Sporocytophaga myxococcoides DSM 11118: one gene and its partner. The protein of the gene in region 1 interacts with the protein of each later gene in a pairwise test. Links are inferred from orthologs where the notes say so. Each region holds a gene or a part of one and is shown in the gene's direction. Other genes may lie near its edges. The genes, in order: lpdA and K350_RS0108115.

What was found.
Region 2: the proteins of lpdA (region 1) and K350_RS0108115 interact in binary tests that used the Escherichia coli proteins (3 or more experiments, as listed by UniProt). The link is inferred for Sporocytophaga myxococcoides DSM 11118 from one-to-one orthologs.

Annotation. Positions count from the first base shown.
Region 1 is NZ_AUFX01000004.1:158,444-165,077, reverse strand. What follows is about bases 2,057-4,867. They hold lpdA (dihydrolipoyl dehydrogenase), read left to right. Parts: upstream 2,057-2,668; coding sequence 2,669-4,066; downstream 4,067-4,867. Other genes in these bases: K350_RS0103540 (SRPBCC family protein), read left to right, coding at 4,749-4,867; K350_RS0103545 (VOC family protein), read left to right, coding at 4,259-4,687; K350_RS0103555 (hypothetical protein), read left to right, coding at 2,057-2,631. Outside these bases: K350_RS0103565 (2-oxoglutarate dehydrogenase E1 component), read left to right, coding at 1-160; odhB (2-oxoglutarate dehydrogenase complex dihydrolipoyllysine-residue succinyltransferase), read left to right, coding at 201-1,685; more of K350_RS0103555, read left to right, coding at 1,693-2,056; more of K350_RS0103540, read left to right, coding at 4,868-5,195; K350_RS0103535 (Ig-like domain-containing protein), read right to left, coding at 5,315-6,634. UniProt on the Escherichia coli protein: Lipoamide dehydrogenase is a component of the glycine cleavage system as well as of the alpha-ketoacid dehydrogenase complexes.
Region 2 is NZ_AUFX01000005.1:498,422-505,227, reverse strand. What follows is about bases 1,159-4,141. They hold K350_RS0108115 (ATP-dependent helicase), read left to right. Parts: upstream 1,159-1,512; coding sequence 1,513-3,771; downstream 3,772-4,141. Other genes in these bases: K350_RS27935 (DUF4290 domain-containing protein), read left to right, coding at 3,812-4,141; K350_RS27940 (HAD family hydrolase), read right to left, coding at 1,159-1,200. Also shown: K350_RS0108125 (DUF3109 family protein), read right to left, coding at 1-367; more of K350_RS27940, read right to left, coding at 481-1,158; more of K350_RS27935, read left to right, coding at 4,142-4,564; murA (UDP-N-acetylglucosamine 1-carboxyvinyltransferase), read left to right, coding at 4,568-5,875; K350_RS0108100 (YebC/PmpR family DNA-binding transcriptional regulator), read left to right, coding at 6,216-6,806. UniProt on the Escherichia coli protein: A helicase with DNA-dependent ATPase activity. Unwinds DNA duplexes with 3'-5' polarity. Translocates on single-stranded DNA with 3'-5' polarity. Initiates unwinding more efficiently from a nicked substrate than double-stranded DNA.

The DNA of each region.
Region 1 (6,634 bases):
GCCTGTAAACATGGGAGCATGGGAGTATATATTGAGAAATCTTTATAAGAAAGCTGATATTGATGTAGTTGCCAGAGATGAGGCTGCTTCTCCTGCGGTAGGATACCTGAAAGCTCATAATGAGTCACAAAAAGATCTTGTACAACAAGCATTTGCATAATAATTGAATTAATAACCTTTTTCACTAAATAATAAAGAGAATGGCTTTAGAAATAAAAGTCCCGGTAGTCGGGGAATCTATATCAGAAGTAACAGTTGCAAGATGGAATAAGAAAGACGGGGATTTTGTTAATGCAGATGAACTTCTTTGTGAACTTGAGTCTGACAAAGCAACATTTGAATTAAATGCAGAAACAGCTGGTATCCTTCGTATCAAAGCGAAAGAAGGAGAAACTGTTGTAATCGGTGGACTTCTTTGCGAAATCGAGCCAAGTGGCAAGAGTGAAGCTAAACCAAAAGAGGCAGCCAAAGAAGAAGCTCCAGCTCAAACTTCAGGAAGCTCTGTAATTGAAATGAAGGTTCCAACAGTTGGGGAGTCTATCTCAGAAGTAACACTTGCGCGTTGGTTCAAAAAGAACGGTGAAGCAGTTGCCGCTGAAGAAGTTCTTTGTGAATTAGAATCAGACAAAGCTACATTTGAGCTTACGGCTGAAGCTTCCGGAACATTGGAAATTATCGCTCAGGAAGGCGCTGTTCTTCCAATCGGTGCTGCTATCTGTAAGATATCAGGAGCAGTTGCCAAATCAGGAGCAAAAACTGCTGCTGCTCCAGTAACAGGAAATACTGACTATGCTAAAGGTCATACTTCTCCAGCAGCTGGTAAAATTCTTGCTGAAAAAGGTATTACGCCAACAGCAGTTGCAGGGACTGGCAAAGACGGAAGAATTACTAAAGAAGATGCTTTAAATGCTGAAGCAGTGAAAAAGGAAAGCACTCCGGCTGCAAAACCAGCAGAAGTTGCAAAACCAGCAGTTCAAGGTGGTGCAAGAAGCCAGAGAAGAGAAAAAATGACAAGTCTGAGAAAGACTGTGTCAAGAAGATTAGTTTCTGTTAAAAATGAAACGGCGATGCTTACTACTTTCAACGAAGTAGATATGAAGCCGATCATGGATCTGAGAGCGAAGTATAAAGATCAATTCAAAGATAAATATCAGGTTGGCTTAGGCTTTATGTCTTTCTTTACGAAAGCTTGCTGCCTGGCTCTTCGTGAATATCCTGCTGTTAATGCTTTTATTGATGGTGAAGAAATTGTTTATAACGACTTCTGTGATGTGTCAATTGCAGTTTCAGCACCTAAAGGACTTGTTGTCCCTGTGATTCGTAATGCAGAGACAATGTCTTTTGATCAGGTTGAGAAAGAAGTTGTAAGACTTGCTCTTCGTGCCAGAGACAATAAACTTACTATTGATGAGATGACAGGTGGTACCTTCACTATCACAAACGGTGGTATCTTTGGTTCTATGCTTTCTACTCCAATTATCAATGCTCCTCAGTCTGCGATTCTTGGAATGCACAATATAGTTGAAAGGCCCGTTGCTGTGGGTGGACAAGTTGTTATTCGTCCGATTATGTATGTAGCACTTTCTTACGATCACAGAATTATTGACGGAAGAGAATCTGTAGGTTTCCTTGTAAGAGTAAAACAATTACTTGAAGATCCTTCAAGATTATTATTAGGTATATAAGGTATATATGTATTATTTCAGACTGCTTTTAGTTTTTCTTTCTCTGATTTTTGCATCATCACAAAGCCATGCTCAGATCTTTGACATCAAGTTGAGTGATGCTAAGAAAATCAAAGAAAGAAAACTGATTGTAGTGCTTGCAGATACTACTTTTGCCTGGGGAAAAAGAAGTAATGATTTGCTGAAGTCCATTGTCCCGGAATACTGGGATTCGATATCAATAGAATTCATGGATCTGTCCCAGGTAAGAAAATTATACGCTGCAAAAAATACAGAATATTTTACCCTCGAATTTTCTTCTCTTAGAAATCAGAAAAACGCTCTTCTTGAAAAACTCAGTCCTGACGTAGATCCCAGATCTGTATTATGGAATGCCAAAGAACATGGTTATTTTGATTTGGCATTATCAGAAAATTTTGAGAAGCCGTTTTATAAATTCCGGACAGCTGTATCAGCGCCTATTGAAGGAGATTTTATAATCGCAGTTCAGCAAATTTCTAAGCTGTTTGCTTATAAAAAACTGGAACCAGGATTTTCTGATAAAGAGTATTTCAGATCCATTGCATCAAAGGCGCAGACTCTGAAGGATAGGACACTAAACATTGACACTCTTCAGCTTAAACGTTTTTTCAAAACATTTGCATATGTTTCTGAAGAATACACTCAGAAGTATCGTTTGACGGATTTTGCAGACGTTACAGGAAAAATAAGGACATCAGACAGTACGGCAGCATATACAGCTGTTATACCCTACACTGATGTACTGGGAAGGGGTAAAAGCTTTGAAGGAACTGCAGGAGGAGGAATGGAAGCATATGAGGGGAATATTTATTACCTGCATGTTGTTATAGATGCCAGAGACGGAGAAATTATAAGTTTTGCAAAAGACGAAAATGCCAACATTGAGCGAAGGAGCTTGAGGCAGTTTGTCAGATATTTTGAATAAATATTTCACAATTTTAACTTTTTAAATTTCTGATCATATGACATATGATGTTGTAGTTATTGGTTCGGGTCCTGGCGGTTATGTTGCTGCCATCAGATGTGCCCAGTTAGGAATGAAAACAGCTCTGGTTGAGAAATATACTTCGTTAGGAGGTACTTGTCTTAACGTGGGTTGTATACCATCAAAAGCATTACTTGATTCTTCGGAGCATTATCATAATGCTGCTCATGCTTTTAAGTCACATGGTATTGAGTTAAAAGATCTGAAGGCTAATATTAAGCAGATGATTCAGAGAAAAGGAGATGTCGTTAGCAAGACGGTAGATGGGATCAACTTTTTGATGAAGAAAAATAAAATTGATGTATTCACCGGACTTGGTTCTTTCCTGGATAAAAATACAATTCAGATAGCAGGTGCTGATGGAAATAAAACCATTACAACCAAGAAGACAATCATTGCCACAGGTTCAAAACCGTCTTCATTGCCTTCAATAGCTATCGATAAGCAAAGAATTATCACTTCTACTGAGGCGCTTAACCTTACTGAAATTCCTAAACATATGATTGTGATAGGAGGAGGTGTAATCGGTCTTGAGCTTGGTTCTGTATATGCCAGACTTGGTACAAAGATTACGGTTATAGAATACCTCGATTCAATTATTCCGACAATGGATAAAGCTCTTGGAAGAGAGTTGCAAAAGGTATTGAAGGGACTAGGCTTTGAATTTTACTTCAATCATAAAGTTACAGGCGCAACTGTAAAAGGAAAAGAAGTATCTGTAAAGGCAGATGATAAGCTTGGAAATTCAGTTGAATTCAAAGGGGATTATTGCCTTGTATCTGTGGGAAGAAGACCTTATACAGAAGGTTTGGGCCTTGAGAAAGCTGGGGTAAAGCTGGATGAAAGAGGAAGAATCGCTGTAAATGATCACTTGGAAACTTCTGTTCCTGGAATTTATGCAATAGGTGACGTAGTTCGTGGGGCAATGCTTGCTCATAAGGCTGAAGAAGAAGGAGTATTCGTAGCTGAGTACATGGCTGGCCAAAAACCACACATCAATTACAATCTCATTCCAGGAGTGGTTTATACCTGGCCTGAAGTTGCAGCTGTTGGTTTTACTGAAGAGCAATTAAAGGAACAAGGAAGAGCATATAAAACAGGATCATTTCCATTCAAAGCTTTAGGAAGAGCGAGAGCAAGTATGGATCTGGACGGGTTTGTAAAAGTGCTTGCAGATAAAGGAACTGATGAGATTCTTGGAGTTCATATTATAGGTCCGAGAGCTGCTGATATGATAGCAGAGGCTGTGGTGGCGATGGAGTTCAGAGCGTCTGCAGAAGATGTATCAAGAATGTCACATGCGCACCCTACTTATACGGAAGCATTTAAAGAGGCATGTCTTGCAGCAACAGAGAACAGAGCGTTGCATATGTAATCTTCATAAACATTAAAACAAAGGGGGGCTATTCTGAATAAGAATAGCCCCCTTTGTTTTAATATGAATTGAATGAGTTGGTGAGAAAGGAAATGCCTGAAAAGCCCTTCTATATTGTCGTTTTTTACCTCCTGTTTTTAACTTATGAACGATTATTTTGTATAAGTGTATAACTCTTAACATCTAACAAAAATGTCACAAATCAACCCTTATTTAACTTTCAACGGTAATTGCCTGGAAGCATTTAACTTTTATAAATCCGTATTTGGCGGAGAGTTTACCGCTGTTCAAAAATATAAAGATATGCCTCCTTCTGAGGAATTTAAAATTGATGCAAAGTTTGGGGACCGAATTATGCATGTATCTCTGCCGATTAATAAAGACAATGTACTTATGGGCTGCGATTCAAATCCTGAATATGGACAGGTGATATTTGGAAGTAATATTACCTTGAGCTTCAGTGCGGATTCAAAATCTGCTGCTGATAAAGTTTTTAATTCGCTATCTGATGGAGGAAAGGTAGTAATGCCTTTAGCAGATACATTTTGGGGATCTTATTTTGGTATGTGCGAGGACAAATTCGGAACTAATTGGATGGTAAGTTTCGATAAAAGTAAATAATATGAAGGTTATGAAACCAGCTTGAAATCAAAATTTGTTTTATAAATAAAGACATATTCCTATGGTTACGTTGACATTACTAAAATTTTCGGTGCGGATTAACGCATCGCAAGATAAAGTGTGGGATGCACTTTGGTCTGATGCTTCATACCGTCAATGGACTAGCGCTTTTAGTCCTGGTTCTTATGCGGAAAGCGACTGGAAAGAAGGGAGTAAGATAAAATTTCTGACTGAAGAAGGAGATGGTATGTTTAGTGTTATAGAAGTAAAGAAACCTAACACTCAAATGACCTTCAGGCATCTGGGTATTGTTTTAAAGGGCAAGGAAGAGATTAAAACTAAAGAAAGTGAGGATTGGGAAGGTGCAAAGGAAAGTTATTTTCTTTCTGAGAATAATGGTATAACTGAACTTAATGTGGAAGTTGATGTAACCAATCAGTATCAGGATTATTTCAATAAGACTTTTCCAAAAGCATTGGAAATTGTGAAAAACATTGCGGAGAAATAACCTTTATGCTAAAGGGACATTCCTTTGTTTGTCATTCATTATTTTCCCATTTATAAAGAAACGAATATCATCATAAGATAAAAAAGAAGCCCGGTAAACGAGCTTCTTTTTTTATTTCACTATTTTGTTTTCACCAGCTTAATTGTTTCCTTACTTCCATCCGCATAATTCACAAATAGAATATAAACACCATGAAATAAGTCTTTCCCAAAATCTTTCACATCAATTTCACCTATATTATTATGAGAATAAACTTCTTGTCCAAGATTGTTAAATAGAGACATAGAAGATATTACTTTATCAGCTTTAATTGAAAAACTAAAGTCAGATGGATTGGGCGAAATTACTGTCGCAGAAGAAGACTCATGCGTTCCCATCCTTGGAGAAGAACAAACACTGATGGTTTTGCATAACTGTCGATAATATGGTTCTCCGTTGTAATTTATACCAGCACAAAGCTGCCCTCCAGTAAAGGATGATGTCAATAAAACTGTCGCCTTATATGGCTGACCGGATACCGGAGTAATGCTTTGCACCGAAGTATTGGACCACCAGTTATAAGTAATAGCTCCTGCACGTAAGGAAGGGTTTACTTCAAGCACAAATGTTTGTCCGGATGTTGAACAATCGGGACCAATAAGATCTGCTGTAGGTGCGGCATTAACTGTTATAGAGACAGCTGATGACGTAGTGCTTGCGTTTGCATTATCAAATGCTTTTGCCGTAATAGAGTAAGTTCCCGCAGCAACATTCGACCAGGAATAGCTATATGGAGCAGTAAGAACTTCACCTAATTTAGTCGTGCCTTGGTAGAATTCCACTTTTGAAATACTGCCATCTGAATCACTAGCATTCGCAGTTATTGTTATGCTTGCAGGCGCTGTAAATGTTGCATTATTAGCAGGAGCAGTTAAGCTTACAACAGGTGCAGCGTTAGACGCCGGATCAACAATAACCGTTATAGTATCTGAAACTTTTGTTAATCCTCCACTATCAAAAGCTTTTGCAGTTAGTTTATATGTTCCTGCAGGAACATTAGTCCAGCTCCAGTCAAATCCCGGGTAGAATGCATCTTCTCCTAATTTAACTGATCCTTGATAGAATTCAACTTTTGATATAGGTCCCTCCTGATCAGTGACACTGGTAAAAATATTAATTGAGGCTGGTGCAGTAAAATGAGCTCCTGTTAAAGGAGATGTTATACTGACTGTCGGTGGGGTATTAGAGGTGTTTACAGTAATTGTTACAGGAGTTGAGATAGAGGTTAAGCCTGTGTTGTCATAAGCTTTTGCTCTGAGTTGATAGGTGCCGGAGTTGAGATTTGTGAAAGCAAAGCTGAATGGAGAGTTTAAATCTTCTCCGATTTTATCTGAACCTTCATAAAATTCCACCTTTGAAATCGAACCATCACTGTCACTTGCAGCAACGTTAATTGTTAC
Region 2 (6,806 bases), on another replicon or contig:
AATGACATGAAATCGGTTTTTTATAATTAACCTTACCCATCAGATATGCCTTTTCAATGCCACACTTCAAAATACCTTTTTCATAAATAGCATAGGCACACTCTCTGTTTTTAATAGTAGGTGTAGTCAGATCCCCATCACTGTCAAGCACAGTAAGCCCCTGCTCTTCAATTGCCTTTATTCCTTCTGCTGACAAATAAGGTTTTACTTTATCATAAATCTGCTCAAGGATTGCTCCTTCTTCCTCTTCCAGTGGCGCACCTGCATCGCCTTCTACACAGCAAGCTCCCTTACATTTAATTAGATCACAAACAAAAAATTTATCTGCGATATCGTCGCTAATTACCGTATTTCCCTGTACTATCACTTGATTTGCTTTTTACCCCCAACTGTTTTTTTAGCTGAAGAATTCAAAATTAAAAAATTATTCCCCAAAAATTTCAATTCCCTTCACTTATCCTGATATTTTGCTGACTTAGATTAACAGGTGGAGATAGCACAATCTGTATTCAAACAATTAATAATAGCTTTAAAATCAATAAAATCATCAAATACAACTGATGCCCCATGATCATATAATATTTGCTTATTTTTTGCACCAATCCCTATAAATCCAAGATTTGCTTTTTTAGCTGTCTGTAAATCCCATAAGCCATCACCCAAAGCTATAACCTTATCGAATCTTTGATTTTCAAAATACCCCATTGCCCTAATAATTGAGGCTTCTACTATTTCCTCCCGGGTTTGTAGCTTATCAGAACTAACAAGCAGAGATTCACTTAAAGGGAAACCAGTATGTGCCAATTTTAATAAAGCAGGTTTCTCCAAAGATCCTGTTGCATAAACCAACGCAAAATCAGATTCAAATAAAATATAATTTATAAATTTTAATGCGCCATCTATCTCCCCAATTGATTTAGCATCAAGCTCCTTTTGAATCTCTTGGTATAATGCATGGCTAAAATTCTTTATATCTGTTTCTGTACAGGGGCATTTCTGATAGGATTCAAAAATTGTCTTAAAGATAAATGAATCAGTATGGTGTTTATATCCTGAAAAATTACTGTCATAATCCGATATCCCAGAATATTTCAGGGCGTTCTTAAATCCAGACTGGTGTACAAACACAGAATCAGTAAGTGTACCATCGATATCAAAAATCAACAAGTTTTCTTTTTGGGGAAATGGCTTCAAATCCATAAACTATTATATACAATTAAAAATCAACCAATTAATAAAATCAAATAAAAGTTTATTTCTGACTTTTGACTAGAAAATTAGCGAAACCAATCTATTTCAGAAGGTGTTTCCTATTAAGTACTGAAAAGTCTGAATGTAAATAATGTCTTCAGGGAGAAATCTTATTTTATCCCTTAATTTAAAAAATTATCAATTCATAATCTCCTAATATCCTCTCCGGATTCAAAATTATAAGTTTTATATAATTCAAAACTTTAAATGGGATTTGAAGAGAAATATATTGTAAATTGCAAACTAGATTAGCAAGCCCAAATGGATTATATAAAAACACTTAATCCCTCCCAAAAAGACGCTGTTATTAATACTGAAGGCCCGAGCATGATTATTGCTGGCGCTGGATCAGGTAAAACCAGAGTATTAACTTTCAGGATTGCCAACCTTATACAAAAAGGGGTAGATCCATTCAATATCCTGGCCCTTACCTTTACCAATAAAGCCGCAAAGGAAATGCGGGAAAGAATTGAGAAGGTTGTCGGTCCGGAAGCCAGAGGACTTTGGATGGGAACCTTTCACTCTGTATTCGCTAGAATTTTAAGAGCAGAGGCAGAGAAAATAGGATATACAAGCAATTTTACAATTTACGATTCAGACGATTCAAAAACACTTATCAAGCAAATCGTCAAGGAGCAATACCTAGATGAAAAGCTTTATAAGCCAAGTACCGTTTTAGCCCGGATTTCAGGAGCCAAAAACCGTCTGATCTCAGCTCAGGAATATCTGAACAATCCACATTTTATGGCGGATGATGCTTCGGCTATGAGGCCTGAAATGGGCAAATTGTACAAACTGTACCAGGACAGATGCTTCAAAGCTGGAGCAATGGATTTTGACGATTTGCTTTTTAACACTAACATTCTGTTTAAAAACCATATCGATGTGGTTAATAAATACCAGAATATATTCAAATATGTGTTGGTAGATGAGTTTCAGGATACAAACCTAAGCCAGTATAGTATTACAAAGAAGCTTTCCGCAAAAAATCGTAACATTTGTGTAGTTGGAGACGATGCTCAGAGTATTTACGCATTCCGTGGAGCTGACATTCAGAATATTCTGAACTTTGAAAAAGATTATCCGGAGTTACAGGTATATAAACTGGAACAAAACTATAGATCTACTAAGGTTATTGTTAATGCAGCTAACTCTGTAATAGGTAAAAATAAAGCACAGCTTAAGAAAAACGTTTTTACTGAAAACGAAACAGGTAAACTGATAGAGATCATCAAAGCTACGTCTGACAATGAAGAAGGACGAATGGTAGCCACAGCAATTTTTGAAGAAAAAATGGCTCACCAGCTTAAGAATAAAGATTTTGCAATCCTTTACAGAACCAACTCTCAGTCAAGAGCATTTGAAGAGGCCTTGAGGAGAATGAATCTTAAATACAAAGTAGTTGGAGGTTTGTCTTTCTATCAAAGAAAAGAGATTAAAGACCTTGTTGCTTATTTAAGATTTACCCTTAACCCAAATGACGAGCAAGCTTTAAGAAGAATCATCAACTATCCTAAGAGGGGAATTGGAGATACGACAGTATCCAAACTTTTGGTAACCGCCGAAGAGCAAGGCGCCTCACTTTGGGATGTTTTAAATAACGTACATTCAATTATACCGGGAAGAGCTGCCGCTGCCATTGAGGGATTTGTTGTACAGATTAAAAACTACATGCGACTTGCTGAAAACAAGGACGCCTTTGAAACAGCAATTGAAGTGGCTCAGTCTTCAGGAATACTGAAAGAATTGTATGAGGATAAAACTGTTGAAGGGCTAAGCAGGTATGAAAACGTTCAAGAACTTTTGAACGGTATTAAGGAATTTGTAGACAACCCCAATATTGAAGATAAAAAGTTAGGTTCTTTTCTTCAGGAAATATCTCTTTTGACGGATATTGAAGAGGAAAAGGACAAAGACAATGACTTTATTGTTCTTATGACCATTCACTCGGCAAAGGGACTGGAGTTTAAAAGCGTTTATATCGTAGGGATGGAAGAAGAGTTATTCCCTTCCCAGATGATGTTGAGCAGCAGAGCTGATCTGGAAGAAGAAAGAAGGTTATTCTACGTAGCGATCACACGTGCACAAAGTAATCTTTGCCTTTCTTTTGCAGCTACAAGATATCGTTTCGGCAGATTGAAAGAATGTGAGCCTAGCAGATTCTTAAATGAATTAGACCCTCAATACCTGAATATCAGCAGAAGAGCAAGACCAGAGCCGAGTGCGGCACCGGCTGCAGCAACAACTTCTTCCTCTCAGGTAATAAAAGCTAAACCAAAAACCGCTTCACCGGTTTTAAGTAAACCAAAGAGTAACTACATCCCTTCTCCGGATTTTAAACCCAGTGATACATCGCAGTTAAAACCAGGAATGAGAGTAGAACATCTAAAGTTTGGATATGGCACGGTAAAAGCAATGGATGTATCCGGAACTGACCGAAAAGCCGTCATTGAATTTAACGATCATGGTGAAAAGACACTTATTTTAAGTTTCGCTAAACTAAAAATTCACACTACCTAGTATTAATATTATTTTTAAGCACGCAATCTAACACTACATTATGGAGATACCAGATCCTTCAACAGGCATTGTTTTAAAAGAATACGGAAGAAATATTCAAAAGCTTGTTGATTATGTGATAAGCATACCAGACCGCGAAGAGAGAGGACGTTATGCCAAAACGCTTATCGAGCTAATGAAGCAGATAAATCCAAACATGAGAGATACCCAGGATTTCGGAAAACTTTGGGACCATCTTTATATCATGTCTGATTTTAAACTCGATGTAGAAACTCCTTTTCCAATGCCTGAAAAATCATTGCTTGGAAAAAGACCAATGACCGTTGGTTATAATAACAACCTGCTTTATTATAAACACTACGGGAAAAATATAGAATTGCTTATTGCAAAAGCATTGCAACTAGATGATAAAGACGATCAGGAAGCAGCTATAATCTATATAGGTAAGCTGATGAAAAGATTTTATCAGACCTGGAATAAAGAAAACATTACAGACGATATTATCATTGAGCAGCTTATAACGATGTCTAAAAACAAGCTGCCAATCAATGCTGAAAAAATCAAAGCTAATAATCTTTTTGATTCCCACGTAAAAGAGATGCGTGAGCCAAAAACCAGCAATCAAAGCGGTGGCAATTCAAATGGCAATGGATACAAAAGAGAATTCCGTGGCAGAGATAATAATAGTAGAGACAACAGAGAATACAGGGACAATAGAGGAGACAGAGGCGATAGAGATAACAGGGACAACAGAGACAATAAATACTCTAAGGATAAAAGAAGAAAAAACTAAGTAATGGCTTCATTTGAAATTATCGGTGGTAAACGTCTTAAAGGAGACATTTATCCTCAGGGAGCTAAAAACGAAGCGCTTCAGATCCTTTGTGCTGTTTTATTAACTCCGGAACCTGTTACTATTCATAATGTACCGGACATTATCGATGTTAACAAACTCATTGAATTATTAAAAGATTTTGGTGTAGAAGTAGAGAAGACAGGAGACTCCACCTATCTGTTCGAAGCCAAAAATGTCAATATTGACTTTTTAGAAACTGATACCTTTAAGAAGAAAGCAGCAGCGCTAAGAGGTTCTATAATGATCCTTGGTCCACTACTGGCCAGATTCGGAAAGGCTAAAATGCCCAAACCAGGGGGCGATAAAATTGGACGTAGAAGGCTCGACACCCACTTTCTGGGCCTTGAACAATTAGGAGCAAAATTCTCCTATGATTCCGGAGATAGTTTCTATCAAATCGATGCAAGTAATCTGAAAGGATGCTACATGCTCCTTGACGAAGCATCAGTTACCGGAACTGCAAATGTTGTAATGGCAGCTGTTCTTGCAAAAGGTCAAACTACTATTTACAATGCAGCATGCGAACCATACCTGCAGCAACTTTGCTCCATGCTCAATCGAATGGGAGCAAAAATTAGCGGTATCGGCTCTAATCTTCTTACTATAGAAGGAGTGGATTCTTTAGGAGGCACTACTCATACCATTCTTCCTGATATGATCGAAATTGGAAGTTTTATAGGTATGGCTGGAATGACCAGTTCTGAAGTCACGATAAAGAACTGTAGAATCGATATGCTGGGAATTATCCCTACTATATTCAGAAGACTGGGCATTAAAATGGAATTCAGAGGAGATGATATTTATATACCTTCTCAGGATAGCTATGAAATAGAAACCTTCATTGATGGTTCTATCCTTACAATATCAGATGCTATATGGCCAGGATTTACACCTGACCTTATGAGTATTGCATTGGTAGTGGCAACACAGGCTAAAGGTTCTGCATTAATACACCAGAAAATGTTCGAAAGCCGCCTTTTCTTTGTTGACAAACTGATAGATATGGGAGCTCAAATAATACTTTGCGATCCACATAGAGCTACTGTAATAGGCTTAAATAAACAAATTCCTCTTCGGGGAATACAGATGACATCACCGGATATCAGAGCCGGGGTGGCTTTATTGATCGCAGCTTTATCTGCTAATGGCAAAAGTACTATTCACAACATAGAACAAATAGACAGGGGATATCAGAATATTGATACCAGGCTAAATGCACTTGGAGCTGACATAAGAAGAATTTCTTAATTAATCTTTTTGTACAAAGGAGCCGTTAAAGCGGCTCCTTTTTAATCATGATATGGAAATCAAAAGCAATAAACTAAGAATCTTAATAGCCATAATTCTAATTCTTGTTTCTTACGTTTACTTTAGATTCATCACCTTTCTTCCGACCACCATATCATATGTACTTTATTTCGCACTCATCTTAGTTTCAATCTTAATTGCCTTTATATCAAAGAGACGCGACGTCACAATCGGAATTTTATATGGTTTAACCTTTGTTCTGGTTTCTTTGATTTTTATCTTTACTTTTTTTACAGAAGAATTATAGCAATAACTGATATTATTTTAAAAGTATATTACAATGGGAAGAGCATTTGAATTCCGGAAAGCCAGAAAAATGAAAAGATGGGGACAAATGGCTAAGACTTTTACCAGAATTGGTAAAGACATTGCCATGGCCGTTAAATCAGGCGGTCCTGACCCTACGACCAACTCAAGACTTCGTGCTTTGATCCAGAACGCCAAAGCGGCAAACATGCCTAAAGACAATGTCGAAAGGGCTATAAAAAAAGCTTCTTCTAAAGAACAAGAAGATTATAAAGAAGTAGTTTATGAAGGTTATGGTCCTTATGGAATTGCAATTGTAGTTGAGACAGCTACAGACAATCCTACCAGAACCGTTGCCAGTGTTAGAAGCTATTTCACAAGAAGTGGAGGATCTCTTGGTACTTCTGGTTCTCTTGATTTCCTTTTTGAAAGAAAATGTATCTTTAAAATCAAAAGCAGAGAAGATATTGATATTGAAGAGCTAGAACTGGAACTGATAGATTTTGGTGCGGATGAAATAGGCGCTGATGAGAATGAAATTGTAATTTATGGAGCATTTGATGCATATGGAAAAATTCAACACTTCCTTGAGGAAAAAGGATATGAGGTAATAAGTTCAGACTTT